DNA from 4 places in the Affinirhizobium helianthi genome. Region 1 is predicted to be linked to each of the others. Evidence: riboswitches for the same ligand, from Rfam matches in the RefSeq annotation. Region 1 holds a riboswitch; each other region holds the start of a gene.
What was found. Region 1 has a riboswitch for cobalamin ahead of ACFSE1_RS08520 (ABC transporter substrate-binding protein). Riboswitches for the same ligand answer to the same signal wherever they lie in the genome.
Positions count from the first base shown of each region.

Region 2: it holds a riboswitch for cobalamin, as region 1 does, so the genes downstream of both, ACFSE1_RS12340 (DUF1636 family protein) here and ACFSE1_RS08520 (ABC transporter substrate-binding protein) in region 1, are expected to answer to the same signal.
Region 3: it holds a riboswitch for cobalamin, as region 1 does, so the genes downstream of both, ACFSE1_RS05865 (energy-coupling factor ABC transporter permease) here and ACFSE1_RS08520 (ABC transporter substrate-binding protein) in region 1, are expected to answer to the same signal.
Region 4: it holds a riboswitch for cobalamin, as region 1 does, so the genes downstream of both, nrdH (glutaredoxin-like protein NrdH) here and ACFSE1_RS08520 (ABC transporter substrate-binding protein) in region 1, are expected to answer to the same signal.

Region 1 covers NZ_JBHUEQ010000015.1:184,440-191,801, reverse strand. The annotation lists gene ribB (3,4-dihydroxy-2-butanone-4-phosphate synthase) at 1-129, shown strand, start outside; gene ACFSE1_RS08530 (ABC transporter ATP-binding protein) at 275-1,036, opposite strand; gene ACFSE1_RS08525 (FecCD family ABC transporter permease) at 1,033-2,055, opposite strand; gene ACFSE1_RS08520 (ABC transporter substrate-binding protein) at 2,113-3,120, opposite strand; cobalamin riboswitch at 3,254-3,450, opposite strand; gene ACFSE1_RS08515 (glycerate kinase type-2 family protein) at 3,577-4,833, shown strand; gene ACFSE1_RS08510 (hypothetical protein) at 5,024-5,152, shown strand; gene ACFSE1_RS08505 (hypothetical protein) at 5,253-5,423, opposite strand; gene katG (catalase/peroxidase HPI) at 5,661-7,362, opposite strand, start outside.
Region 2 covers NZ_JBHUEQ010000023.1:27,753-35,114, reverse strand. The annotation lists gene ACFSE1_RS12350 (cobyric acid synthase) at 1-394, opposite strand, end outside; gene cobO (cob(I)yrinic acid a,c-diamide adenosyltransferase) at 394-1,008, opposite strand; cobalamin riboswitch at 1,123-1,340, shown strand; gene ACFSE1_RS12340 (DUF1636 family protein) at 1,441-1,854, shown strand; gene cobW (cobalamin biosynthesis protein CobW) at 1,867-2,904, shown strand; gene cobN (cobaltochelatase subunit CobN) at 2,904-6,266, shown strand; gene cobG (precorrin-3B synthase) at 6,263-7,362, shown strand, end outside.
Region 3 covers NZ_JBHUEQ010000006.1:166,272-173,633, reverse strand. The annotation lists gene ACFSE1_RS05890 (aminotransferase class III-fold pyridoxal phosphate-dependent enzyme) at 1-362, shown strand, start outside; gene ACFSE1_RS05885 (acetylxylan esterase) at 500-1,474, shown strand; gene ACFSE1_RS05880 (Lrp/AsnC family transcriptional regulator) at 1,505-1,981, opposite strand; gene ACFSE1_RS05875 (1-aminocyclopropane-1-carboxylate deaminase) at 2,131-3,150, shown strand; gene ACFSE1_RS05870 (diacylglycerol kinase) at 3,525-3,917, shown strand; cobalamin riboswitch at 4,006-4,217, shown strand; gene ACFSE1_RS05865 (energy-coupling factor ABC transporter permease) at 4,264-4,944, shown strand; gene ACFSE1_RS05860 (ArsR/SmtB family transcription factor) at 4,950-5,375, opposite strand; gene ACFSE1_RS05855 (peroxiredoxin) at 5,372-6,004, opposite strand; gene ACFSE1_RS05850 (MBL fold metallo-hydrolase) at 6,120-7,046, shown strand; gene ACFSE1_RS05845 (YeeE/YedE family protein) at 7,059-7,362, shown strand, end outside.
Region 4 covers NZ_JBHUEQ010000035.1:85,197-92,558, reverse strand. The annotation lists gene repC (plasmid replication protein RepC) at 1-1,123, shown strand, start outside; gene nrdF (class 1b ribonucleoside-diphosphate reductase subunit beta) at 1,204-2,193, opposite strand; gene nrdE (class 1b ribonucleoside-diphosphate reductase subunit alpha) at 2,211-4,364, opposite strand; gene nrdI (class Ib ribonucleoside-diphosphate reductase assembly flavoprotein NrdI) at 4,352-4,750, opposite strand; gene nrdH (glutaredoxin-like protein NrdH) at 4,761-4,982, opposite strand; cobalamin riboswitch at 5,230-5,444, opposite strand; gene aspA (aspartate ammonia-lyase) at 6,116-7,362, shown strand, end outside.

The sequences.
Region 1 (7,362 bases):
GGCACGATGGCGCGGCTGCCTGATCTCATGATTTTTGCGAAACAGCATGGACTTCCGCTGATCGCGATCGAAGACCTCATTGGCTATCTGAACGCCCGGGATGGCGTGAGCGCGTCCGAAGCGGCTTGATGCCAATGCGTGAGGCGATCTGACCACTTTCCGCTTCATGCTTCAGGTCTTTGGTCTTCCCCGTGTCGCGCAAACCGCTGCACAGTTTGCGCGGCACATCTGGAAACAGCGTCTGGGAGGGTTCTGTTTCGACATTTGCAGATTGCTACATCAGGAACTGGATATGCAGGCGCCCGTGATATTCCGATTTCGCCACATGCGCCTCGACCTTGAAGACCCTTGCAATCAGCTCTTGGGTCAGGATCTCCAGGGGCGATCCGCAAGCGACCAGCTTTCCCTCTTCCAGCACGGCAATGGCATCGCAAAAGCGTGCAGCCAGATTGAGGTCATGGATTGCAACCACGGTCGTGACCGAAAGTCTTGCAACGAGCCGCAGAATTTCGATCTGATGCTGGATATCGAGATGGTTCGTTGGCTCATCAAGAATGAGGATCGAAGGCGATTGCGCGAGTGCCCGGGCCAATTGCACACGTTGGCGCTCTCCGCCTGAAAGCGTGTGCCAGTGCCGGTCACGGTGCTGCTCAAGCCCGACATGCGCAAGCGCCTCTTCCACGATCTGCTCATCGTCCTCGCTCCATGCCGAGAACGCGGAGCGGTAAGGCGTCCTGCCCAATCGCACCACATCGAGCACCGTCACGCTGGCTTCCGTCGACGGATGCTGCTCAACGACGGAGACACGACGCGCCAGCTCCCGCCGCCCAAAGCGGGTGATGGCCTTACCGTCAAGCATGACCGCGCCACCACTCGGGGCTCGCAGACCGGCCAGCAGCCGGATGAGCGACGACTTGCCAGAACCGTTGGGGCCAATCAGGCCGAGCGTCTGCCCGGTCTCAACATGAAGCGTCACCTCATCTACGATCAGCCGCCCGCCGGACGTCCATTTCACGCGCTCAGCACCCAGCATCATGCTTCCCTCCTGGCCCTGAACAGGATCAGGGAAAAGAAGGGCACGCCGACCAATGCAGTGACCACCCCGATGGGCAGGATCTGCGGTGCAATGATGATGCGGGAGACGATATCTGCGACCACCATGAACAGGGCACCCGCGAGGGCACAGGCAGGCAAAAGCCGCAAGTGCTGTGGCCCGGTCACAAAACGGACCGCATGAGGAATGACAAGGCCGACGAAGCCAATTGCACCAACGATGCTGACAAGCGTGGCGGTCATGAGTGCCGTTGCCAGCAACAGCAATACCCGCACACGGCGAACCGGAATACCGAGAGAGCGGGCCGCATCCTCCCCGAATGTGAAGGCATCCAGCGCCCGTGAGTGCCAGAGGCAAACCAGCAGCCCACCGCTGACAACGGCTGCGGCTGCGGCCACATCTGGCCAGCGCACGCCGGAAAAACTGCCAAGCAACCAGAACATGACGCTGCGTGCCTGCTCAGCATTGGCAGAGGTGGAGACGATATAGGATGTCAGGGCACTGAATAACTGGGAGGCCGCCACCCCCGCCAGAATCGTGCGGTCCGCCGACTGCCTGCCTCGGGTCAACATGATTACAAAGAGAAATGCGATGAGGGCACCACAAAAGGCGCCGAAGGATAGAGAAATCGTCCCGGCTCCTACGCCAAGCAGCATTACGGCGACCGCCCCGGTTGAGGCCCCGGCAGAAATGCCCAGCACATAGGGTTCTGCCAGAGCATTGCGCAGAAGCGATTGGAGAATGGCACCGGATAGCGCCAGCCCGGCGCCGCAGAATGTTGCCAACAAAGCGCGGGACAATCGATAATCCCAGATTACCGCCTCCTGAATGCGCGGAACCGGGATCTGCGTCAAGCCGAGGCGATTGGTGATTGCAGCCGCTACGTTTGCCAGCGGCATGGTCATCTCTCCCACCGCGACGGCGGATAGAATGGCAATGGCAAGCGCGATCATCACCATGACGGCACAGACCACTGCCAATCCGGTTTTACCGCGCCTCATGGCTCACCCCGCCCGATGGACGGGGTGCAGAAAAAGGTGCGAAACTCGCCGGCCACCTCAGTTCTCCAAACCGAACTGATTGATCGCCTTTGCCAACACCTCGATTCCATCGATAGTGCGGATTGTCGGGTTCATGGATTGTGCATCCATCATCACGAAACGCTTTGCCTTGACGGCCGTCATCTGACTGGTGACAGGATCGGACTGGAGGAACTGCAGCTTCACAGCCGGGTCGTCTGCTGGAAAACGCCTGCGGTCCATGGTTGCGATGACAATGACGGCCGGATCTGCCTGTGCAATGGTTTCCCATCCCACGAGCGGCCATTCTTCCTCGGTCGCGACAACATTGCTTGCGCCGATGCTCTTCAGGATATAGGCGGGGGCGCTGTTTTTGCCCGCAATGAACGCATCGCCCTTCGTTTCCTTGCTGGAGAACCAGAAGACGATAGGCAGGTTTTTGGCCTTTGCCCCGGCAATGCTGGCTGTCGCGGCCGCTTCACGCGCCTTCAGTTCCGCAATCAGCGCCTGTCCCCGGTCTTCGACGTCGAATATCTTCGAAAGCTCATCGATTTCACGATAGATGAGATCCATCGTGAATAGCTCTTTCCGCACGCCATCCCCGCCATCGACATTCGTTTTCGCTACGCAATCCGCTGGCGAAATATAGGTATTGATGCCGATGTCTTGGAATTGCTCTCGTTTGCCGACAGAACCCATCGGACCGATATGCCACTCGAACTCCGCAGCAACCAGATCCGGCTCCAGCCCGACAACGGATTCGAAGCTGGGATCGTTATCGGCAAGACGCTTGATGCCTGCATTGACCTGAGAAAACTGAGGAAGCACAGGCCCAACCCAGACTGCAGTGCCTGCAACCTTATCCGCAAGCCCCAGCGAGTAAAGTACTTCCGTCATGCCCTGACCGATCGATACGATCTTGGCAGGCGCTTTCTCGAAAGTGACCTTTCGTCCGCAATTTTCGACCGTCAGAGGATACTGGGTGGAACCAGCAAAAGCCCAGCTGGGCAAAGCCGCAACAAAAGCGGCAATCAGCGCGATTTTCATGTCCTGTCCTTTGAATGCTTGGGTTCATGGGCAGGAGCGTACAGTGCCGTTTCTTCGGCATGCACAAACATGGCGTGCGAAATCATCGCATGCGACATCGAATTCTCTCCCTGCCGGAGCCCCTCGTCCGGTGTTGGTTGGTCTGGCCACGGCAGGTCTCCTGACTTGCGGCTCGAGCGCAACCCCATCCCTTCCCGATCCAAGATCAGTGGTCACAATGAGGCGCTTGCCGCTTACAGTTGCGAGGGCAGTCCCGGAATGGGTTCTTGCGAACCTGCACCGTGTTCCCTTTTCATCTGCGAATGCAGAACCGTAGCAACGCACTGATAGGGATGCAAAGATGGCTTGTCCAGACGCTTTCGCGCCTGGATTGAAGATTAAACTTGCCTTCTTCATTCAATACTTTTTCTCTCGGGTTGACCGGGATAGGAACACAAGCAGACGGGATAAGAGCTTATGAAACATCGAGATTTACTGATAAGCCTTTTCAATGCTGCGGTTCAGGCGGCAGAACCCGCCAAAGGGATGGCGAGGTTTCTCCCCTCACCCCCGGCAAGCGGAAGAACAGTGGTCATTGGCGCTGGCAAAGGTGCAGCGCAAATGGCAGCAGCTCTGGAGAGCTTGTGGCCCTCACCGCTGGAAGGCGTGGTTGTCACCCGTTACGGCTATGGCTGCAAGACTCGCAACATTGAAGTGCTGGAAGCTGCCCATCCCGTACCCGACACAGCAGGGCTGCACGCGACAGAGCGACTTTTTGCAGCCATTTCCTCGCTGGGGCCTGACGATCTGGTCATTGCCCTGATCTGCGGCGGCGGCTCAGCCTTGCTACCAGCGCCACCGGTGGGCCTCTCTCTCGCCGATGAAATTGCGCTCAACGAGGTCCTGCTCGCTTCCGGGGCACCAATTTCGGTGATGAACACGGTTCGCAAACACGTATCGCGCATCAAGGGAGGCAGGCTGGCGGCGGCAACCCGGGCAAAGGTCGTAAGCCTCATCGTGTCAGATATTCCAGGCGACAATGCCGCCCATGTCGCGTCCGGGCCAACGGTTCCAGACCCCTCTACCCGGGAGGAGGCGCTCGCTCTTGTCGATCATTTCGGTCTTCACCTGCCAGACAACGTCATGGCGCATCTTCGCTCCCCTGCAGCGGAGGCTCCAGGACCGGAGGATCCTGCCTTTCAACGCAACGCACATCATATCATCGCCTCGGCAGGCATATCTCTGGAAGCTGCGGCTTCTATCGCTGAAGCAAAAGGATACACGCCCTATCTTCTTTCCGATTCAATGGAGGGGGAAAGCCGTGATATCGCGCTTGCTCACGCCGCTCTCGTCCGTGAAACGATCGGCAAGAACCGCCCGTTTCGGCGCCCCGCCGTCTTGTTGTCGGGCGGCGAGACAACAGTAACGCTGCGAACGAAGAGCGGAAAGGGTGGCCGCAACAGCGAATTTGCCCTGGCTCTGGCGCTGGCATTGGAAGGTCAAAGTTTCTGCGCACTTGCCGCCGATACGGACGGTATCGACGGATTTGGCGATCATGCTGGCGCATTTTGCGATGGTACGACAGCAACACGCCTGAGACGCCTCGGCCTCGATGGAAGACAGAGGCTCGCGCAAAACGACAGCTTCACGGCATTCGAAGCACTTGGTGATCTGTTCGTGACGGGACCAACTGGCACGAATGTCAACGATTTCCGCGCGATCGTCATCGACTGAACAGGGGATCGTTGCGCTTTCCACCACCGGCGATGAAACTGCAAGGCGACGGTCTTCCCTATGCTGGCCGTTTATGTCCTGGTCACGATACAGATCAATTCCCGTGCTCGACGACTGTCCGGATAGAACCCTCGAAGGAAAGAGAGTGCTGGTGGTGGCAGGCAGGCAAGACCCGCTCCGGGGAAAGAGCGTGCAGCTTCACGAGAAGCTGGCATCCTGTGGAGCGACGGTCACGTCTGCGGATCTTCCAGCAGATCACCGGCTGGTGGACGAAGATGCCGGGATCGTCAGGCAATGGCTGCACTCCATCGACCTGTAGTCTGCTTTGCTCATGGCTGAACTGAAAAGGGCCGCCTGCGAGTGGGCGACCCTTTTGCTCTATCCTGGCATCTCTCGTTCAAGCGACACCGCGACGTACTTTAAGTGTTGTTCTCGCTTTGGCGAACTTCGCGCTCTGCCTTTTCCTTGGTTGCGCTTGTCGAGCCTTCATTGGCGTGCGCGTCCGGGCCAGCAGTGATGACACCCCGGTGAGGATTATCACTGTGCGGATTATCCTGATCTGACTGTGGCTTCTTCTGGTCGTTGCTCATCCAAAACTCCTCGGTTTCGGTCCCTCAACGATCCGTCTCGCCACTTGGTTCCCCGGATATGGTCTTGGCGTCATACGATCGAAATTGCGCGCCGGATGGCTTGCTCCTTTGCGGGTTGCCTTATGTTGGGCAGCGCCACGCCGCTCCCGCCCCTGGCGCCTGTAGCCGAGTCAATAAAAAAGCCTCTCCCGATGGGCGGCGGGAGAGGCTGCTTAAAACGCTGGATGAACGATCCGATTAGATCAGATCGAAACGATCCGCGTTCATCACCTTGGTCCAGACGGCAACGAAGTCCCTAACGAACTTTTCCTTGGCGTCGTCCTGCGCATAAACTTCTGCATAGGCGCGAAGAACCGAGTTGGAACCGAATACCAGATCCACGCGGGTGGCCGTGTGCTTGACGGCACCGGACTTGCGATCGCGGATCTCGTAAGTGTTGCTGCCGGTTGGAACCCAGCTGTATGCCATGTCGGTCAAGGTGACGAAGAAGTCATTCGTCAAGGTGCCGGCACGGTCGGTAAACACGCCGTGCTGCGTGCCGCCGAAATTGGTTCCCAGCACACGCATGCCGCCAATCAGGACGGTCATTTCATGCGCAGTGAGACCGAGGAGCTGTGCGCGATCCAGGAGGATTTCTTCCGGGCTGACGACATAGTCCTTCTTCACGAAGTTACGGAAACCATCAGCCAGTGGCTCCAGCGGAGCGAAGCTATCGGCATCAGTCTGTTGCGCCGTCGCATCGCCACGACCGGGTGCGAAGGGAACCTCAATGGCAAAGCCTGCTGCCTTGGCAGCCTGCTCGACACCATAGGAACCAGCCAGAACGATCACATCGGCTACGCTTGCACCTGCTTCTGCTGCAATCGGCTCAAGAACCGAGAGAACCTTTGCCAGACGCTCGGGTTCGTTCGCGACCCAGTCCTTCTGCGGAGCGAGACGGATGCGTGCACCATTGGCACCACCACGCATATCGGAGCCGCGATAGGTGCGGGCGCTATCCCAGGCAGTGGCAACCATGTCCGAGATCGTCAGACCCGATGCAGCAATCTTCGCCTTGACGGCGGCGACATCATAATCCTTGCGGCCAACGGGAACCGGATCCTGCCAGATCAGGTCTTCCTTCGGCACGTCCGGACCGATCCAGCGCGCCTTCGGTCCCATGTCGCGATGGGTCAGTTTGAACCAGGCGCGAGCGAAGGTTTCCGAGAAGTAGTTCGGGTCCGCCATGAACTTCTGGCAGATGGCGTTGTAGGCCGGATCGACCTTCATGGCCATGTCTGCGTCCGTCATCATCGGCATGCAGCGGATCGAGGGGTCCTCGACATCCACCGGCATGTCTTCTTCCTTGATGCTGACAGGCTTCCACTGCCAGGCACCGGCCGGGGACTTGGTGAGTTCCCAGTCATGACCGAACAGCATGTCGAAATAGCCCATGTCCCACTTGGTCGGGTTGGTGGTCCATGCACCTTCAATGCCGCTCACCACGGTATCGCGGCCAATGCCGCGGCCCTTGGTGTTCATCCAGCCCAGGCCCTGGAATTCCGCGCCAGCCGCTTCCGGATCGGCGCTCAAGTTCGCCGCGTCACCGTTACCATGCGATTTACCGATGGTGTGGCCGCCTGCAGTCAGGGCAACGGTTTCTTCATCGTTCATTGCCATGCGGGCGAAGGTTTCGCGGATCTGAGCAGCTGTCTTCAGCGGGTCAGGATTGCCGTTCACGCCCTCCGGGTTCACATAGATGAGACCCATCTGCACTGCTGCCAGCGGGTTTTCCATGGTTTCCGGCTTGGCAACATCTTCGTAACGGTTGTCGGAAGGCGCGAGCCACTCCTTTTCCGAACCCCAGTAGATGTCCTTTTCAGGATGCCAGATATCTTCGCGACCGAAGGCGAAGCCATAGGTCTTCAGGCCTGCGACTTCGTAGGCAATCGTGCCCGAC
Region 2 (7,362 bases), on a different contig from region 1:
GATCGGCGCGATCCTTCAAATGCGCGAAGCTTTCCAGCACACGCGGCATGAGGCCCGCCTTGATTTGCTGATATTCTGCGGCACGGGCATTCCCCTCCACCTTGCCCTGCACGACCAGCTGTGCGCCGACTTCGCTTTGCGGCTTCAAGAGCACCGGGTTCATGTGAACCGAAAGTGGCACGCGAGCGGCACGCGCCTGCAACGCCTGCGCACGCCCGATTTCGCCGCCATCTACCGTGACAGCCGCATTGTTCGACATGTTCTGCGGCTTGAAGGGCAGGATGCGCAAACCCCGGTTCAGGAAGGCACGCGCCAGCCCGGCCACGATCAGCGACTTGCCGACATCGGAACCGGTTCCCTGAAACATCAGGGCTTTGGCTTGTCCTCCAGCCATCAAAACTCGATCCCGGCCTGCGCCTTTACCCCTGCCTTGAAGTGGTGCTTCACCAGCGTCATCTCGGTGACCATGTCCGCCACCTCAATCAACGCAGGCTTGGCGTTACGCCCCGTGACGATGACATGCAGATCCGGGCGGCGGGCAGTAAGGTCCAGCACGACCTTTTCCAGATCGAGATATTCATAGCGAAGTGCGATGTTCAGCTCGTCCAGAATAACAAGGCCCACATCCGGAAGCGCCATCATCTCCAACGCCTTTTCCCAGGCGCGTTCAGCGGCGGCAACATCGCGTTTCAGATCCTGCGTATCCCAGGTGAAGCCCTCACCCATCGTATGCCAGATCACGCGATCACCGAAAGCGTCCAGCGCCACCCGCTCGCCCGTATCCCAGGCACCCTTGATGAACTGCACGATGGCAATCTTGCGGCCATGGCCAAGCATCCGCAGGCCCAGACCGAAAGCCGCCGTGGACTTGCCCTTTCCGGGACCCGTATTGACGATCAGAAGACCCTTCTCGATGGTTTTCGATGCCACTTCCGCATCCTGAACCGCCTTGCGATTGGCCATTTTGCGCCGATGCCGCTCGGCTTCGCTCTCATCGATTTCCTTCATCGGCCTTGCCTCGCATCCGCATTGTCAGAGCGCGGGACTATAGCCAAACGCGGCCTCACGACAATGGCCCACCGAAACTGCCGCACCTAGCGGCATTGACATGTCGTCATTCAACCGCATAGTGAAGATGACGGTCTTTCCCCGGCAACGGGGGGAGCTAAGAGGGAACGTGGTGCGGCGCCTCGCCTAAACCACGGCTGCCCCCGCAACTGTAAGCGGCCCCCGCACATTCTGCGGGAAACCCTGCGCATCATGCCACTGAAGACAATTCGGGAAGGTAGCGCCGGGTATGAACCGCGAGCCAGGAGACCTGCCGTCTGACGAATGGTCCAACCGGGCGGGGTGCTCCGGCAGGGATAGTATCAATGGCACGCAGGCCTCTGGCTGCGCGCGCCTGCACCCCACGGCTATTTTTGGAAAAAGGGGTGCGTCTTGGATTTCCAGTCGCAATGTCAGTCTGACGAACCTGTTGCCGCTCAACCGCGAGTGATTATCCATGTCTGCGAAACCTGCCGCAGCGGGACGGAAGCAAGCGATGGACCGCGCGACGGCGCGCGTCTCGCAGATCAGACGGCATCACTGGCACAGGCCGGTATCGCCGTGGTGCCTGTTGCCTGTCTTGCCAATTGCAAACGCGCCTTGAGCGCCTGCATCCAGCGCGTGGATGGCTGGTCCTATGTTTTTGGCGAGCTTGGCCTGGATGCCAGCCCCGACCTCATCGAAGGTGCGCGTCTTCTCGCCAGTTCTGCCGATGGACTGATGCCGTGGAAGGGCCGACCGGATTGCCTGAAGCGCGGCATGATCGCCCGCATCCCACCCATTCCCACTCAATTTCCGAAGATTTGAAGGACCGATTTCATGACCAATACCCTCTCCCGCATTCCCTGCACCGTTGTGACCGGTTTCCTCGGAGCCGGAAAAACGACGCTGCTGCGCCATGCGTTGGAAAACATCAAGGGCAAGAGGCTTGCGGTGATTGTCAACGAGTTCGGCGATGTCGGCATCGATGGCGAAATCCTGAAAAGCTGCGGCATCGAGAACTGCCCGGAAGACAATATCATCGAACTGGCCAATGGCTGCATCTGCTGCACGGTGGCGGATGATTTCGTACCCGCCATCGACAAGATCCTCGCCATGGAGCCCAAGGTCGATCACATCCTGATCGAAACCTCGGGCCTGGCACTGCCGAAGCCGCTGGTGCAGGCGTTCCAATGGCCGGGCGTGAAAAGCCGCGTGACGGTGGATGGCGTGGTGGCCGTGGTGGACGGCCTGGCGCTGGCTGAAGGCCGCGTCGCAGACGATCTGGAAGCTCTGGCTGCCCAGCGCGCCGAGGATCAGTCTCTCGACCATGACGATCCGGTGGAGGAAGTTTTCGAAGACCAGATTGCCTGCGCCGATCTTGTCATCCTGACCAAATCCGACCTGCTTTCCGCCGAAGACCTCGCCAAGGCGCATCAGCATGTGGAAGCGCATCTTCCGCGCGCGGTGAGGATTGTGAACGCGCAGAATGGCGAAATCGACCCGGCAATCTTCATCGGTCTTGGCCTGGCGGTCGAAGACGATATCGAGAACCGCAAGACACATCACGACGACGAGCTGGACCACGAGCACGACGATTTTGACAGTTTTGTTCTGGATATTCCGGCCATTGCAAGCCCGGACGAACTGAGCAACCGCATTGCGAAGGTCACGGAAGCCGAAAAAGTGCTGCGGATCAAGGGCTATGTAGAGGTGGCGGGCAAGCCCATGCGCCTTCTGGTGCAGGCGGTCGGTCCCCGCGTGAACCATTATTTCGACCGCCCCTGGAACGCCAGCGAGGCGCGACGTTCGCGTCTGGTGATCATTGGTGAAAAGGGCATCGACGCGGAAAAAATCGGAAAGCTCCTGGCCGCCTGATGCATATTCTCGCCGCCACATCCTCGTCCCTGGACGATCTCATAGAGCCGGTCGATCTGAACCAGACGCCGGGGGATGTGGTGGTGCTATCCTTTTCCGATAGCGACCTGAACGGCATTGCCTCGGCTTGGGACCGTAATCCCTCAAAAGGCGACTTGAGCCTTCGCCTTGCTCAACTGAGCGATCTTCGACACCCCATGTCCATCGATCTCTGGATCGATAAAGTCGCGAGCCACGCCAGAGTGCTGCTTGTGCGCATTCTCGGCGGCTATGACCGCTGGCGCTACGGCGTGGACGAACTGGCGCGGAAAGCAAAAGAACGAAACATCTGTCTGATCCTGCTGCCGGGAGAATGCAGCGAAAACGACGACCGGCTGGCAGAGGCTTCCACCGTGGATGCCGCTGACATTGCCCTCTTCCTCTCCTATTTCCGCGAAGGTGGGCCCGGCAATCTGACAAAACTCGTTAGCCGGCTTGTTGCGAAAGCCAGACGGGAAGAACAGTCGGCGGAGCAAGCGGCAAACATTCCCCGCTGGGGCTTTTATCGGCCCGGACAGGGCGTGGTGACGCGCGAGACAGCGCTGATCGGACAACCCGGTCGCCGCCTCGTTCCGCTGATTTTCTATCGCTCCATGCTGCTGGCGGACGATGTTGAACCCATCGATGCGCTGACGCAAAGCCTTGAACAGCGCGGTATAGCCGTTCTGCCCGTTTTCGTTCCTGGATTGAAGGAGCGCGAGCTTCTGGCCACACTCCAGCGCGAGCTTCAGGCGCTCAACCCTGCCGCCGTGATCACGGCGACCGCCTTTGCCAGCCAAGCCGATCTTGATGGTCAGACGCTTTTCGATCACCTCGCCGTTCCGGTTTTCCAGGCGGTGATTGCCACGACCAAGCGAAAAGCGTGGCAAGAAAACCAACGTGGACTTGGGCCGTCTGATCTCGCCATGCACGTGGTTCTGCCGGAACTGGATGGCCGTCTCCTTTCCGGCATCATTTCGTTCAAGGCAGAGCGTGAAGCTGCTGCAGATTATGGCTTTGCCGGCTTTTCCAATCGACCAGAGCCAGATCGCGTGGATGCGGTCGCTGCCCGGATCGAAAAACATCTTGCCCTTTATGCCACGCCACCTGCAGAGCGCCAGATCACGATTATTCTGCCGGATTATCCCGGCGCGGATGGTCGCACCGGCTATGCCGTGGGGCTGGACGTGCCGGAAAGTGCCCGTCAGATGCTGATCGACCTGGGCGAGAACGGGTATAATGTCAGAGACATCCCATCGTCAGCGGCTGAACTGTTGGACCGGGTTCTGCGAGGATCCGAACAGTTAGCAATCGAGCAGTATCAGGCTGCCTTTAGCCAACTACCCGCCGCCGCGAGAGAAGCCGTCATCCGATGCTGGGGCGATCCATTAGCCGACGAAGGATGTTCGACGAAAGGTTTTCGTTTCCGCGCTGCCCGCTTCGGCTCTGTCACCGTGGCGCTGGCACCGGACCGCGGACGTGAGGCGGATCGGCGCACCGATTATCATGATCCCGCGCGTCCTCCAGCCCATGCGCTTCTCGCGTTCGGCTTCTGGATGCAGCACGATATCAAAACCCAGGCGATCATTCATGTCGGTGCGCATGGCACGCTGGAATGGCTGCCCGGAAAGAATGTCGCTCTCTCGGCTGACTGTTTTCCGGAAATCGTGACCAGCAATCTCCCCGTCATCTATCCCTTCATTGTTTCCAACCCCGGCGAGGCGGCGGTTGCCAAGCGGCGGATCGCGGCACTGACCATCGGGCACATACCGCCAAAGCTTGTCGGCGCTGGACTTTCCTCCCATCAGCAGAAGCTTGAGCAGCTGGTGGACGAATATGCCCAGGCCGATGGGCTGGATCGACGCAGGCGCGACAGGCTGGCCAAGCTGATCGTCGAAACCGCCGACGAAATCGGCCTGACACAGGAAGCTGGAATCAGCCGCAACGACGACCCCGATACCGCTCTCGCGCGTATCGATGCCTTTCTCTGCGACCTGAAGGATTTTGCCATCAAGGATGGCCAGCATGTGTTCGGGCGTTGCGAGCCGGATGAGCTGGACGAGACACGGCTGGAGAGCGCAAAGGCCGAAAGGCGCGCTTTCCTGGCAGCGCTGGATGGACACCATATTCCGCCTGGCCCTTCCGGTTCCCCCTCGAGGGGGCGTCTGGATGTTTTGCCGACAGGACGCAATCTCTACACATCCGATCCACGCACCATGCCCACCCCTACGGCCTTCGAACTGGGCCAGAGAGCGGCAGACGAAGTGCTGCGGCGCTATCTTCAGGATCACGGCGACTGGCCGAAGCGCCTCGTCATCGATCTTTGGGGCAGTGCAACGCTTCGCAGTGGCGGTGAAGAGGTGGCCCAAGGCTTGGCATTGATGGGCGCACGCCCGGTTCAGGATCCCGCGACCGGGCGCGTCACCGGCATCGAGGTTCTTTCGCCGGCGCAGCTGGGCCGACCTCGCGTCGATGTCACCTTCCGGATTTCCGGCCTCTTCCGGGACATGTTCCCCACCTTGATCGCTCTGCTCGACATGGCAACGCGTTCCATCGCAAGCCGTGTGCATGAAGCGCCGGGCGACAATCCCCTGGCGGAACGCACGCAAAACGACGGCAGCATTCCGGCCCGCATTTTTGGATCCGCTCCTGGCACCTATGGCTCCGGGATTGAAGAAAAATTGTCTGATGGAAACTGGCAGACGCGAGACGAACTGGGCCGGGCCTATCTTTCCATGTCCCGCCACGCCTTTGGCGGTGCGGATGGCGAGGCGTTCGACGCAGGAAACATCTTCGAGACCCTGATACGAGAGGCCGATCTTCTGGTGCATACGGGGGACGACCCGGGCCGCGACCTGCTGGACGGATCGGGCGATGTGGCCTTCATCGGCGGCTTTTCGGCGGCGGTTGCAGCCCTTGGCGGCAAGGCAGACCTGATTTCCCTCGATACCACCAACCCGGAAAAACCACGTGCCCGGTCGCTTGCGGAAGCCGTGACGCGCGTGGTGCGGGCGCGAGCCGTCAATCCGCGCTTTATCGAGGGGCAGATGCGCCACGGCCCACGCGGAGCCTCGGAATTTGCGGAAACGGTGGACCGGCTTGTTGGCTTTGCAGAAACGACGGAGCTTGTGCCGCAGAGCCTGATTGAGGCGGTTTACGACGCCTATATTGCCGATGAGCGCGTTCGCGATTTCGTGCTCGAGCAAAACCCCGAAGCCGCCCGCTCCATTGCGGACAGGCTGATGTCGGCGCGACGGCGGGGCCTGTGGCATCCCAGACGCAATTCGGCGGACCGGGATCTGGAAATGCTCCACACCTTCGCCAGCCGAAAGGCACGCTCATGACGGCCGCCCTGCTGGATATGGCTCGCGGTGCCTGCCCGGCCCTGGATGCACCGATGCAGACAGGAGACGGGCTGCTCTCGCGCATCGCCCTGATGGACTGGATTTCGCCGACTTCGCTGGGTCAGATCTGTCATCTGGCCCAACTGCACGGCAATGGCGTGATCGACATATCCCAACGCGGCAATTTGCAGGTGCGCGGCCTGACCGCGGCCAGCACCTCCGCTCTGGAAGCCGGTATTCGCAGCCTGAACCTGCCTCTGCGCGAGGGATTGGCGGTGGAATGGACGCCGCTGGCCGGAATGGAGCCGGATGCAGCCTGCGATCCGCGACCACTCGGCCTCGCCATCATCGATCATGCCCGCGGTTTGCGTGGCCGTCTGGCACCGAAACTGTCCGTGGTTCTGGATGTGGGCGGGGTGGTGCGGTTCGATCATCTGCTGGCCGATATTCGCCTGACGGCGCAACCCGAGGCGGAAGGACTTCGCTGGACGGTCATGCTTGGCGGCACAGCACAGAACGGCCTTCTTCTCGGTTCGGTGGCAGATGCCGATATATGCCATCTCGTCTGTCTGCTGCTCGACCATCTGGCCGAGCAGGGGCCAAAAGCACGCGGGCGCTCGCTGACGCGCCACAATCTTCCCGATCAGATCCTACGGTTCGTTCTGCCAGACGTGGCAGAAGCACGTCCCTGCTGGAGCGATCAATCCAATCCGCTCTCTCTCCCGCACGACAAAGGCATTGTTTGCCTGGGCCTGCCATTCGGCCAGATGAAGGCCGAACTCATGCTGGAACTGTGCCAGCACGCACAGGCTTTCGGTATCGAACGCCTCAAGCCGTCACCAAACCATGCGCTTCTGCTCGTCGGCCAGCCTGCCGCCTGCATGTCCCTACTCAGGGAGGCACAACAGATTGGTTTTACAACCGAAGCGAATGATCCTCTCTCCGCCATAGATGCCTGCGCGGGCCGCCCTGCCTGCCGTTCCGCGCATCTTGCCACCCATGAGTTGGGGCGCTTTGCTGCCTCCCAGACACCAGAGCTGTTCGACGGAACGCTGAGGCTTCATCTCTCCGGCTGCGCCAAGGGTTGCGCCCATCC
Region 3 (7,362 bases), on a different contig from region 1:
TGTTGCAGGGAGAGGACTTGCAGGGCAATGCTCTGCGCAGCAGCGCATTCTTGATGCCAGGCCTGCATGACTTGATGAAACGGCATGAGCTTGTTGGCCACATTCAGGGACGCGGACTGTTTCTGGGCGTTGAACTGGTCACGAACCGCGACAGCAAGGTGCCTGCGAAACTGGCGGCACGTTGGGTGCGCGAGCGAATGAAGTCCCTCGGCGTGCTGGTGTCGTCAACTGGCCCGCATGGGAACATCATCAAGATTAGGCCGCCGCTTGTCTTTAGCCTGTCCGATGCCTCCAGATGTCTGGCAGCGCTGGAACAGGCCTTGACAGAAGTGCCAGCCGAACTGCGTTTTGCAACGAGTTGAACCATTTAGAGAACGTCCAGCAAAAGTGCGTTAGCGGCTTTGCGTCCGGACTGCGTAAAAACAAAGATATAGAGGATTTCGGGTGACCTGTTCTCACCGGAAACGCTCTAGTATCTTAATCTTGCCGGGGGGATTGAATGCCGTTTCCAGATCTTACACAGCCTGAACTCGGCGTTTACATCAGCAATGTCGAGATGCCGGAAGATTTCGACGCCTTCTGGCAGACCACGATCGCGCAGGCGCGTGAACTGTGGGGAGACGTTCGCATTGTGCCGGAGCCGACAACGCTGAAGGTCATCGAGGTTTTCGATGTTACCTTCCCTGGTTTTGGCGGCCATCCCATTAAAGGATGGCTTATCCTGCCGAAGGAGCGCAAAGGTCGTTTACCGCTGGTCATGCAGTCTATCGGCTATGGCGGCGGCCGAAGCCTGCCGCATGAACAATTGCACTGGGCAGCATCGGGTTTCGCCTATTTCCGGATGGATACGCGCGGTCAGGGCAGTGTGTGGAGCGTTGGTGCGACGGCAGATCCCGAGGGGTCTTTCTCCTCCAGCCCGGGCTTTCTGACCCGTGGCGTTCTGAATAAGAACGACTATAATTATCGACGCGTCTTTACAGATGGCGTGCGCGCCATCGATGCGCTTGTCGCACTGGACTTCATCGATCCTGAGCGGATTGCTCTTTGTGGCGATAGTCAGGGGGGCGCCATTTCGATCGCGGCCGGGGCGCTCGACCCAAGGGTCAAGGCCATCATGCCTGACGTGCCGTTCCTGTGCGATTTTCGTCGCTCCGTGGCGGTCGCCTCCCGTGGCCCCTATCTGGAAATCGTGCGCTTTCTCTCCCAGCACAGAGACAAGAGCCAACCGCTATTCGAGACGCTGCGCTATTTCGATTGTGTCAATTTCGCGCGGCAGTCGCGGGCAAATGCATTGTTCTCAGTCGCACTGATGGATGAGATTTGTCCGCCCTCCGGTGTTTATGGTGCCTACAATGCCTATGCAGGGCCGAAATCGATAGTTGAATACGAGTTCAACAATCATGAAGGCGGACAGAGCTTCCAAGAGCGCCGCCAGATGGCTTGGCTCAGCGATCTCTTTGCCGTGACTTCTTGATGCCCGACCCGCCTCCCTGAAGGCGGGCGTTCAGAACGGCAATCTTGCATTGTCCTTGACGTTCTTCATCACGAAGAACGTCCGTGTTTGTCGCACACCTGGCAGCGCGATGAGCTTGTTGCCGTGCAGCTTGTTGAAATCGGCCATATCGCGCACGCGGATCTTGAGCAGGTAATCGAAGTCGCCTGCAACAAGATTGCAGTCGAGCACCTCCTTCAGTTCAAGGACGGCTCCTTCGAATGCCGCGAAACTTTCCGGTGTCGAACGGTCCAGCACCACGCCCACCATGACAAGAGCGCCAAGCCCGACGGGCATGGGTGCAATTTCGGCCCGGACTCCGGTGATGAAGCCCTCATCAAACAGGCGTTGCGTTCGCCGGTGGCAAGTTGCCGGGCTGACATTCACGCGGGATGCGAGTTCGGCATTCGTCAGGCGCCCATCGGTCTGAAGCGTGCGCAGAATGCGAAGATCAATACGATCGAGAGATGGTTTGGAAGATTCTTCCATTTGGGCGGCCTATGATGAATCGATGACAACATTTTCTCATTATGTTTGAAGTCAGGTGCCATTTCATCTCCCGATTTTGAGAGCACCTTTCAAGACTATTCGGCTAGCTTTTGCGAGTGAATTCATCACGCACAACCTCGGAGGCCGTCATGTCCCTTCTCGCGAAATTCGAACGCTATCCGCTGACCTTTGGCCCAACTCCCATCGAACATCTGCCTCGGCTCAGCCAGGCTCTGGGCGATAAGGTGCAGATCTTCGCAAAACGGGATGATTGCAATTCCGGCCTTGCCATGGGTGGAAACAAGCTGCGCAAGCTTGAATACATTGTGCCTGATGCACTGGCCTCGGGGGCGGACACACTTGTTTCCATTGGGGGCGTTCAATCGAACCACACCCGCATGGTGGCTGCGACAGCGGCAAAGATCGGTATGAAATGCGTTGTTATTCAGGAAAAATGGGTACCACATTACGATGCTGTTTATGACCGCGTCGGCAATATTCTGATGACCCGGCTGATGGGGGCGGATTCGCGTCTTGTGGATGACGGGTTCGACATCGGTATTCGCAAAAGCTGGGAAGATGCCATCCAATCGGTCAAAGATGCTGGTGGCAAACCCTATCCCATCCCCGCTGGCGCATCCGTGCATAAATACGGGGCGCTCGGCTATATCGGCTTCGCCGAGGAGGTCGCGGAGCAGGAGAAGGCGCTCGGCTATACGTTTGACTACATTATCGTTTGCGTTGTCACTGGCTCTACCCAGGCAGGCATGATCGTTGGCTTTGCGGCGCAGAACCGGGCCGATCGTGTCATCGGTATCGATGCATCCGGAACGCCAGAGCAGACGAGGGCGCAGGTTCGTTCAATTGTCGATAAGACCTCCAAACTGGTAGAGCTTGGCCGCAAGGTGCGTGAGGATGAAATCGTCATCAACCCCGATTACGCCTATCCGGCCTATGGTGTTCCGTCGGACGAGACGAATGAGGCTATTCGTCTTGCGGCTCGCACCGAGGCAATGATCACCGACCCCGTCTATGAGGGGAAATCCATGCAGGGCATGATCGACCTGGTTCGCAGAGGCTTTTTCCCCGCCGGATCAAAGGTGCTCTATGCCCACCTTGGTGGTGCGCCAGCCATCAATGGCTACAGCTATTATTATCGGGAAGGTTGAGGCTGTGCGGCACACCCACCGTTGTACGTAAGGCAGAACCGTTGATCGAGCGATCTTGTGGCAATGGCACGCCGAGATGCGAGGAGAGATCGAAGGATCTGTCTCTAGCCTTGGCGAAGAAGTTGCCACAACCCGGTCCACGTAAAGGCAAGGCAGGCGGTTCAAATCTCGCCAGTTGCTCAACCCGCCTTTTTCGGGTTTGTTTCAGATCCTGCGCGCAGAACCATGCGTAAGAGAGGGCACTTTCCTTTGTGCGCTTGCTGGGTCAGGATGCGTACGCGAATACTGGTGAAGATTGTCTCGGCATCGTCAGTTGGAGCACCGCGCTACCCACCCCCTCACTCGAGATCCATTCGAGCTGTGAGTCGAAAAGAATGCACGGTCCTGATCTTCCACCGGAGAAAGTCGATGGCATCCGCCATCTCCTGGCGGCTCAACGCTATTCTTATGGGGGCTTCCGGCGGCTTTGGCGGGAGGCGGCCTTTCGCCATGAGCTTTTGGCATTTGCAGGCGCTCTCGCGCTGTTTCTTGCCATTGGCGCGGGGGCTCTGAAGATCGTGATCCTGACTTGCCTTTTCCTCTTCGTTCTGGCGCTGGAAGCCTTGAACACGGCGGTGGAGGAGCTGGTGGACCGGGTCTCGCCCGAATATTCCCTGACCGGGCGTCACGCGAAGGATTTGGGCTCTTTTGCCGTGTTCTGCGGTTTGCTGATCTGCGGGATATTCGTTCTCTACACGCTGGCCGAGCGCCTTGGCTGGGTAACATAGGCCGATGGGAGAACGGCCCTCTTTCCATGCACTGCGCGCTTTTGTTGTGACTCCACCAAAAGCCGAATTGCCTTTGCCTGTCTTTCCCGCTTAGCTTGGGGGCGATGGTTCCGCCGGGTATTCCCGTCGGATGAAAAGGGAATGTGGTGAGACTGATATACGGTCGATTCCACAACTGCCCCCGCAACTGTAAGCGGAAGTTCGGTTCTTAATGCCACTGGCCAAATTCTTCTTTGAGGCTGGGAAGGCGAGCTGAGCGCTGCCGCAAGTCAGGAGACCTGCCATCGTTCACGGGCTTCGGCTCACTTTCATCATCCAGCCGCGCGGTGGGCGCGGGGAGGTCAACATGCATATCGAACCCGGCGTCGTCGATGGCGCCAAAATCCTATTGAGCTATGCCACAGCCGCGGCTGCTTTCGGCCTTGCGGCAAAACTGGTCCATGTGAGCCTGCGGGAAGAAGGGGGCGTGCTGCCTTTTATCTGCCGGAGCGTGCTGACAACCGGCCTTGTGTTCAGTTTCTTCGAGATCCTTCCCCATCATCCGGTCGGCGTTTCCGAGGTGCATCTCATTCTTGGATCGACACTGTTTCTGATGTTTGGCGCAGGGGCGGCCTCTATCGGCCTTGCTGCAGGATTGCTGATTCAGGGCCTTTTCTTCGCACCTTTCGATTTGCCGCAATACGGCATGAATGTAACAACGCTTCTGGTCCCGCTGTGGGGCATCGCGCTTCTTGCGCGGCGGATCATTCCGGCCAAAACTGCCTATGTGGATGTGAAATACGCCCAGGCTTTTCTTCTCTCGGCCAGCTATCAGGGCGGCATCGTAGTCTGGGTCGCCTTCTGGGCACTTTATGGCCACGGCTTCACCGTGGAGAACTTCGCCGAGATCTCAAGCTTCGGCATAGCCTACATGAGCGTCGTGCTGATCGAACCTGTCATTGATCTGGCGGTATTGGCTGCGGCCAAGGCCTTCTCTCAGTGGACCCGCGGCGCGCTGTTTACACGCAGACTGCATCAGGCGGCCTGATCCGGTCAGGATGAGTTCTGCTCTGATGCATCGATAATGGCCCATTGCGCCATTTCACCGAGTGGGTGAGGTGCTGGGCTTGATGCCGCTTTTGCTTCTCCCTGCTTCGAATGGGAAGTGGGGGGAGGGCAGAATAGCTTCAGCAATGTCTGAAGCACGGCGTCTACCCGTTCATCCGCAATGGAGTAGAAAATCTGGCGCGACTCACGGCGGGTTCGCACAACGCCAGCCTGCCGCAATTCCGCTAACTGCTGGGAGAGGGCTGGCTGCTTGAATGCCAGTTCCTCCTGTATCTCGCCCACAGATCGCTCTTTCTGCGAAATGAAGCACAGCAGCATCAACCGGCTTTGTGTTGAAAAAAGTCGGAGAAACTCGGCAGCTTCGGCCGATTTCTCCAACATTTGCTCAAGTGGCAGAGATGGAGGCGTCATTTTTGTCGCTCCCGATAGTACCAGGTTTCGCCTGTCTTCAACGGGCCAGCCTGGTCAAAGCGTGTTGCAGCGGGCTCCATCAGCGCTTCGCCCGGCTTCCAGCCTTCCGGCGTTAAAGCCTGCTCTCGCTCAGCGGTCTGGAGCGCCTCGACAAGGCGCAGCAGCTCCGCGACGGATCGGCCCACATTCATGGGATACCAGACGATCGCGCGGATAACCCCGACCGGATCGATAACGAAACTGCCGCGCACCGTTCCGCTGCCTCCGGCATTGGCATCCAGCATGCCGTAGGCGCGTGCAATGACCATCGAGGAATCTTCGATCAGGGGGAATCCAATCTTGATGCCAAACTTTTCTTCAATGTCTTTCAGCCATGCGAGATGCGCATAAAGACTATCGACAGAGAGGCCAAGCAAGGCGCAATCCAACCGCGCGAATTCCTGCTCTGCCCTTGCAAATGCGAGGAATTCGCTGGTGCAAACGGACGTGAAGTCCGCCGGATGCGAAAACAGCAAAACCCATTTTCCGCGATAGGACGAGAGCGAAATCGGCCCTTGCGTGGAGCGGGCGGTGAAGGCTGGCGCTGGATCATGCAAGCAAAGCGCGGGCGCTGGTATTCCGTCAGCCACGGTATTCTCTCCCTTGAAGGTCGGCGTCTAAGGCATAGCCCGATTCCGTCGGGCGCACCACTATTGCATATTTACAGTAAGTATGTATATGTTGTTATGAACGGAGGGTGTCGATATGTCAGACCCAGCAGTTTCACATGCAGCAGAAATCATCGAGAGCGCCCTTGCTGGCGCGCAGCCCCGACCAATCGTGAAGTCATTCTTCGATCCGGCGACGTTTACGATCAGTCACGTCGTTCGCGATCCGGATTCGCAAGCCTGCGCCATTATTGACAGTGTCCTTGATTATGATCCGGCAGCAGGCAGAACGACGAATGAATCAGCGCGGGCGCTGATTGATTACGTGAAAAGCGAAAACCTGGAAGTGCAATGGCTGCTGGAGACCCATGCCCATGCCGACCATCTTTCGGCAGCGCCCCTTCTGCAGATGGAGCTCGGCGGGCAGTTGGCCATCGGCAGGGATATCATTCGGGTCCAGCAGGTATTTGGCAAGATTTTCAACGCCGGAACCGAGTTTGAGCGGGATGGCAGCCAGTTTGATCATCTTTTTCAAGACGGCGATCGTTTTGCCATCGGCTCGCTGCAGGCCACAGTCTTGCATGTACCCGGGCACACGCCAGCATGCCTGGCTTATGTAATCGGCGATGCGGTTTTCCCAGGCGATACATTGTTCATGCCGGATTACGGCACGGCGCGGTGCGATTTTCCGGGTGGCGATGCCCGTATGTTGTTTCGCTCCATCCAGCGTCTGATGCAGCTGCCGGGTGAGGCCAGGCTATTCCTTTGCCACGATTACAAGGCGCCGGGTCGTGACGACTATGCATGGGAGACCACAATCGCAGCACAGCGAGCCGGAAACATTCATGTTCATGACGGTGTGTCCGAAGATGAGTTCGTTGCCATGCGCAACGCGCGGGACGCCAAGCTCGATATGCCCAAGCTGATCCTGCCATCCGTCCAGGTCAACATGCGCGGCGGCAAGTTGCCTCCTGCTGAAGATAACGGTGTGCAATACCTGAAAATACCGATCAACGTGATCTGACGAGAACAGCTTATGTCAATGTCATCTTTCCTTTTGCCTTTTGCGGGTGGTCTGCTTATTGGCACATCGGCTGGACTTTATCTGCTGCTGAATGGGCGCATTGCCGGCATTTCTGGCCTTGTTGCCTCCGCGTCCTATCTGGGAAATGCCTCCAGCCGCAGTCTGGCCTGGAGCTTTCTGGGAGGAATCCTGGCTGGCGCCTTTGTCCTTTCGCTTCTTCTCGGCTGGCCTGAGGTGGTGGTTACATCCTCGCTTCCCATACTGATCGTCAGTGGGCTTATCGTCGGTTTCGGCACGCGCCTCGGATCGGGATGCA
Region 4 (7,362 bases), on a different contig from region 1:
TGCGGCGGGAAAATCCGTCGACAAGTGGAGAGTGTTCCGAGATATAGCGGAAGCGCGGCCAGTGCTCGGTCTGCAGGATCGCAGCCTTGCGGTTCTGAACGCTCTGTTGAGCTTTCACCCCGAGACAGAGCTTGTGGAGGGCGAGCCGCTTGTCGTGTTTCCTTCCAATGTGCAGCTCTCATTGCGCGCGCATGGTATTGCCGATGCAACATTGCGCAGACACCTCGCCTGCCTGGTTGAGGCTGGCCTGATTCTGCGTCGTGACAGCGCCAATGGAAAACGTTTTGCCCGGAAAAGTTCTGAGGGGCGAGTGGAAGATGCGTTTGGCTTCGATCTTTCCCCTCTTCTGCTGCGGGCGGAAGAATTTGCGGTCACGGCGCAAACGGTCGTTGCTGAGCGTGTGGAATTGCGGCGTCTGAGAGAGCAGGTCACCATTGGCCGCCGCGATATCCGAAAGCTGATCTCTGCCGCGCTCGAGGAAGGAAGCCCAGGCGATTGGGTTGCGCTTGAGGAGGAATATATCCAGTTGATCGCGACTTTTCCCAAGGTGTGGACATTGGAGATTGCGCGCAGAACCGTGGCAGCATTAGGTCAACTGCAGACGCGAGTGCTCAACCATCTGGAAAGCCGACAAAAATCTGAAAATATGAACGGCAATGCCGATCAAAATGAGCGGCATATACAGAATTCAAATACCAAACCCCCTAATGAACTTGAACCCTGCTTTAGAAAAGACGGGGACGATGGCAGCAGCACAAAGCAGCGACTGGATGACAAGCCAGCCTTCCCGCTGGGACTCGTGTTGAGGGCATGCCCGGAAATATCAGCCTATGGGCCGAAGGGCCTTGTCGAGAGTTGGAAGGATCTGATGGCCGCGGCCGTCGTCGTGAGATCGATGCTCGGGGTCAGCCCCTCAGCCTATCAGACCGCCTGTGAAGTGCTGGGTCCTGAGAATGCTGCCATCACCATCGCATGCATTCTGGAACGAGCGCAGCACATCAATTCTGCAGGGGGATATCTGCGAAACCTGGTTGAGCGGGCGAAACGGGGCGAATTCTCCATCGGGCCAATGGTGATGGCTCTCGTTCGCACCAATGGTCAGATGTCGTCTCAAACCGGGTGAGGATGATAACACTTCCGGTTTGAGACGACGGGTTTGAGTTCAGATGCTGTGAACTGTCGCGTGGCTTTGCGTGAGATCCATCAGAAATCCCAGTCGTCATCCTCGGTCGCGACAGCTTTACCGATGACATAGGAGGAGCCGGAGCCAGAGAAGAAATCATGATTCTCGTCTGCATTCGGTGAGAGCGCTGACAGGATCGCCGGATTGACCTTGCAGGCTTCCGGCGGGAAGAGTGCCTCATAGCCGAGGTTCATGAGCGCTTTGTTGGCGTTGTAATGCAGAAATTTCTTCACGTCTTCGGTGAGACCGACTCCGTCGTAAAGGTCTTCGGTGTAGCGAGCCTCGTTGTCATAGAGTTCCAGCATCAGATCAAAGGCGAAATCCTTGATGTCCTGGCGGCGCGCCTCCGTTTCGCGGTCGAGCGCACGCTGGAATTTGTAGCCGATGTAGTAACCATGCACGGCCTCGTCGCGGATGATCAGGCGGATCAGGTCGGCGGTGTTGGTGAGCTTGGCGCGGCTCGACCAATACATCGGCAGATAAAAGCCCGAATAGAACAGGAAGCTTTCAAGGAAAACGGAAGCGACTTTTTTCTTTAGTGGATCGGCACTGTCATACTGTTCCATGATCAGCGCTGACTTTTTCTGCAGGAATTCGTTCTCCTCCGACCAGCGATAGGCATCGTCGACATCCGGCGTCAGGCAAAGCGTCGAAAAGATGGAGGAATAGGAGCGTGCATGCACCGCTTCCATGAAGGAGATGTTGGAGAGGACCGCCTCCTCATGCGGTGTCTGCACATCTTCCATCAGACGCACTGCGCCCACCCCGTTCTGGATCGTGTCGAGAAGGGTCAATCCTGTAAAGACACGGATCGTCAGTTTCTGTTCCTCGGCCTTCAATGTCGCCCAGGATGGAATATCGTTCGACAGCGGCACCTTTTCAGGAAGCCAGAAATTGGAGGTCAATCTGTTCCAGACCTCAAGATCCTTGTCGTCTTCGAGACGGTTCCAGTTCACGGCGCGAATGCGGTTTGCCGCACGGGCGGGCTTTGTCTTGACTTGCAGATTCATGACATTCGATCCTTGCGTCACAGCGCGCAGGAAACGCAGCCCTGCACTTGCGTGCCGGTCAGCGCCATCTGGCGAAGGCGGATGTAGTAAATGGTCTTGATACCCTTTTTCCAGGCATAGATCTGCGCCCGGTTGATGTCTCGGGTGGTGGCAGTGTCGCGGAAGAACAGTGTCAGTGACAGTCCCTGGTCGACATGCTGGGTGGCGGCCGCATAGGTGTCGATAATCTTTTCCGGGCCGATCTCATAGGCGTCCTGAAAATATTCGACATTGTCGTTCGTCAAATAGGCTGCTGGGTAATAGACGCGGCCTATTTTGCCTTCCTTGCGGATCTCGATCTTCGAGACAATCGGGTGGATCGAAGAGGTTGAGTGGTTGATATAGGAAATTGACCCGGTTGGCGGGACGGCTTGCAGATTCTGGTTATAGAGGCCTCCGGACATGACAGCATCCTTCAGCTCCAGCCAGTCTTGCCGTGTCGGAATATGAATGCCAGCTTTTTCGAAAAGCGCGGCAACCTTTTGCGTCACGGGCTTCCATGTGCGCTCGGTGTATTTGTTAAAATATTCCCCGGAGGCATATTTCGAGGTTTCGAAGCCTTTGAAGCGTCTCCCCTTCTCCACGGCCAGCCTGTTGGACGCCTTCAATGCGTGATAGGTGACGGTATAGAAGTAGATATTGGTGAAATCGATCCCCTCCTCCGAGCCATAGAAGATACGCTCGCGGGCGAGATATCCATGAAGGTTCATCTGCCCGAGCCCGATAGCGTGGCTATCGTCGTTGCCCTTTGCGATTGACGGGACTGAAGCAATGTTGCTCATTTCAGAAACCGCAGTCAGCGCCCGTATTGCGGTCTCGACCGTCTTGCCGAAGTCCGGTGAGTCCATGGCAGAGGCAATATTCAGTGAGCCCAGATTGCAGGAGATATCCTTGCCGGCCTCCCCGTATGACAGATCTTCATTGAGGCGGCTCGCCTCGCTGACCTGTAAGATCTCCGAGCACAGATTGCTCATGGAGATACGACCGGCGATCGGGTTTTCCCGGTTCACCGTGTCTTCGAACATGATGTAGGGATAGCCGCTTTCGAACTGAATCTCGGCGATGACCTGAAAGAAGTCGCGGGCCTTGATCTTCTTTTTGCGGATGCGGGCATCCTCCACCATCTCGCGGTATTTCTCCGTCACCGAAATCTCGGTGAATGGTACCCCATAGACCCGCTCTACGTCGTGCGGCGAGAACAGATACATATCCTCGTTGTGTTTCGCCAGTTCGAACGCGATGTCTGGAATGACGACGCCGAGGGACAGCGTTTTTATGCGGATCTTTTCGTCCGCGTTTTCCCGCTTGGTATCGAGGAACCGCATGATGTCCGGGTGATGGGCATGAAGATAGACCGCACCGGCACCCTGTCTCGCGCCAAGTTGGTTGGCATAGGAGAAGGCATCTTCCAGCATCTTCATCACTGGGACTACGCCTGAGGACTGGTTCTCGATTTGCTTGATGGGAGCGCCCATTTCGCGCAGGTTCGTCAGAGACAGGGCAACGCCCCCTCCCCGCTTGGAGAGCTGCAGCGCCGAGTTGATCGCTCGGCCGATGCTTTCCATGTTGTCTTCGACGCGAAGCAGGAAGCAGGATACAAGCTCGCCGCGGCTCTTCTTACCCGCATTGAGGAAGGTGGGCGTCGCCGGTTGAAAGCGACCGGAAATGATTTCCTCCACGAGTTCACGCGCAAGCTGCTCATTGCCGCGTGCAAGTGTGAGCGCCACCATGCAGACCCGGTCTTCGTAGCGCTCCAGATAGCGTTTCCCGTCAAAAGTTTTCAGTGTGTAGCTGGTGTAGTATTTGAACGCGCCGAGGAAGGTCGGGAACCGAAATTTCTTTGCGTAGGCTACGTCGAAGAGGTCGCGCACGAAGTTGAACGAATACTGATCGAGCACCTCACGCTCGTAATACCCTTCCGTTACAAGGTAGTCTATTTTCTCTCTAAGGTTGTGAAAGAAGACGGTGTTCTGATTGACGTGGCTGAGGAAATATTGCCTTGCTGCCATGCGATCCTTGTCGAACTGGATCTTTCCCTCGTCGTCATAGAGGTTCAGCATGGCGTTCAGCGCGTGATAATCAAGCGTGTCCTCGGTTGAGGCGCTCGTTTTCGTGGTGGTCAGCGTGTCCAAAATCGTTCCAGTCCCTGTCTCACGGCGATGACGTCCTCTTCGGTACCGAGAAGCTCGAACCGGTAGAGAAGCGGGACGCCGCATTTGTCGGCGATGATCTTTCCGGCGCGCCCATAGGCCACGCCGAAATTGGTATTGCCTGCCGCGATGACGCCGCGGATGAGGCTTCGGTTATGGGCATTGTTGAGGAAGTGGATGACGGGCTTCGGCACAGCGCCCTTGTCCCCTCCCCCGCCATAGGTTGGGCTGACGAGGACATAGGGATCATTCACCAGCGGCGGAGTGGCGGCTGCATCCAGCGGCAGACGCAGAGCGTGCGTAGCAAGCTTGTCCACGAAGCGGCGGGTGTTTTCCGAACGACTGGAGAAGTAGACGAGAGCGCCCATCACCGAACTTTCAGGCAAGCGCGCTGATCATATCCGGCCGGAAGCCAGCCCAGTGTTGATCGCCAGCGATGACGACAGGCACCTGACGGTAGCCGAGTTCCTGCACCAAGGCCAATGCTGCCCCGTTCTCGGAAACATCAATGATCGTATAGTCGATACCCTGGCGGTCCAGGGCGCGGGTGGTTGCTGTGCATTGAACGCAGGCTGGCTTGGAGTAGACAGTGATCGACATGGGATACCTCTAAAGAAAATGGGCGCAAGGAAACGCTGTCGGACCGACCTGGGCCCAACGCGCAGAGAAGCGACGTGAAGAAAGTGAAGCGAGCAACCTCAGTCGTAACGACTAAGGATCAGCAATAATCTGTAATGGTGTATTCATGGCCTTCACCCCGAAGCAGACATATGGCGGGTGAGCAGGACGGCTCAGGACCGGGGTTCATCCGGACGCATTAAACCGCACCCTGCCTGGCACCCCGCCGGCGGACGTATCGATCGAGGCAGGTCTCCTGGCTCACGGGTCGCTGCACCTGCTCCGCCTTCCCGGTTTCACCCAGTGGCATGATAGAGCAAGCACTCGCCGTTCACAGTTGCGGGGGCAGCCTCGGCTTCGCGAACATCATGTTCGCTACCGAATTCCCGTCTTAGCTCATCGATTCCAGTCGAATCCATGAGAACCTCGAACGCTACATATTGTAGACAAGGTTAAATCTGCGTCAATATCTGTTGTGTGTCTGTCTTGAATTCACCGGGGATAACTTTGCGATGGGCGATCGGGCTGTCACTCAGAAGGAACAGTTTTGGTCTCGATCCAGGTTGCCTACGATGGTCAGCGCGGTCATTCCGTGTAGGCCCCTCACCTGGCCGCTGACGTTATTTGGGTGGGCATGGACGATTGCGTGTTCCTCGTGCCACTGCGGCGCGGGATGATGATCCCGCCTGCACTCTCTCCGCGCTTGGTGTTGAGTATCGCACAGCTACCGCATTTGGTGATGACGTTTCGCGCTGCTGACTGACGATGGCGCGTATCTTGCGAAACAGGAATTGATAAATCCTGACAGCTGTCAGGGTTCCCTCACCTCTCCCGGCCTGACAGCTGTCAGAGTTTTGCGCCCGGCTTCCGGCCTGAACTGCAACAAGTATGGACGCCGCACTACCTAAAAACTGTCAATTGACCGACCGAGCCAGCACAGTTACGCCGGGATAGGGAAGAGGATTGTTGCAGGCGGAAGCTTGCGGCAGGTCATTGAGGAGGAGGTTATCTACAATGCGCCAGCTTTACTTTGCGCTCAGTTCATCCTTTGCCGCCTTGCCTCGAGCCCTTTGATCCGAAGCATTCCATTGAAGAATTTTCTCTGGAGGAATAACATGGAAGAAGTCGCGGCATTTCGTTCGGAACACGATCTCCTTGGGGATCGCGATGTGCCGATGGAAGCCTATTACGGTGTTCATACCTTGCGCGCCGTTGAAAACTTCCAGATCTCCGGGCAACGTCTTTGCGATGCACCTGATCTGATCATCGCGCTTGCGGCCATCAAGGAAGCCGCAGCCCAGGCCAATATGGATCTCGGACTGCTTGGGCCAACTCAGGGCAACGCAATCATTGCGGCGTGCCGCGAGATTCGAGACGGCGCGCTGCATGATCAATTCGTCGTCGATCTCATCCAGGGCGGCGCCGGAACCTCCACCAATATGAACGCCAATGAAGTCATTGCAAATCGCGCGCTAGAGATTCTTGGCCACCGCCGCGGTGAATACACGCATCTTCACCCGAATGAGCATGTCAATCTCAGTCAGTCCACCAACGATGTCTATCCAACGGCGCTGAAGCTGGCAGCCTGGGCCGGTATTCATCGCCTTCTGCGTTCCATGGGAGATCTGCGTCTGGCCTTTGCCGAAAAGGCTGGTGAATTCTCCGAAATTCTGAAGATGGGGCGCACCCAGTTGCAGGATGCCGTGCCCATGACGTTGGGGCAGGAATTTGGAACCTATGCTCTGATGCTTGCGGAAGACGAGGCGCGCCTGTCCGAGGCAGCGCAGCTGATCCGGGAGATCAACCTCGGCGCCACCGCAATTGGTACCGGCATTACCGCGCATCCAGATTATGCTGCACGTGTCAGGGATCGCCTCTCCGAAGTCGTTGGCTTTGACCTCTTGACCTCGCCCGATCTGGTGGAGGCGACGCAGGATTGCGGTGCCTTTGTTCAGCTCTCCGGTGTTCTGAAGCGGGTTGCGGTCAAGCTGTCAAAAACCTGCAACGATCTGCGCCTCTTGTCGTCCGGGCCGCGCGCCGGGTTCAATGAAATCAATCTTCCTGCTCGTCAGGCCGGTTCCTCCATCATGCCGGGAAAGGTTAACCCGGTGATCCCGGAAGTGGTCAATCAGGTTGCATTCGAAGTGATTGGCAATGACGTAACCATCACCATGGCGGCTGAGGCCGGGCAGTTGCAGTTGAATGCCTTTGAGCCGATTATCTTCTACAGCCTGTCCAGATCCATTGCGCATCTCACCGCAGCATGTGGCACGCTGGAGAAAAACTGCGTGCGTGGTATTACGGCGAACAAGGAAAGGCTCCGCGATATGGTGGAGCACTCCATCGGTATCGTCACAGCGCT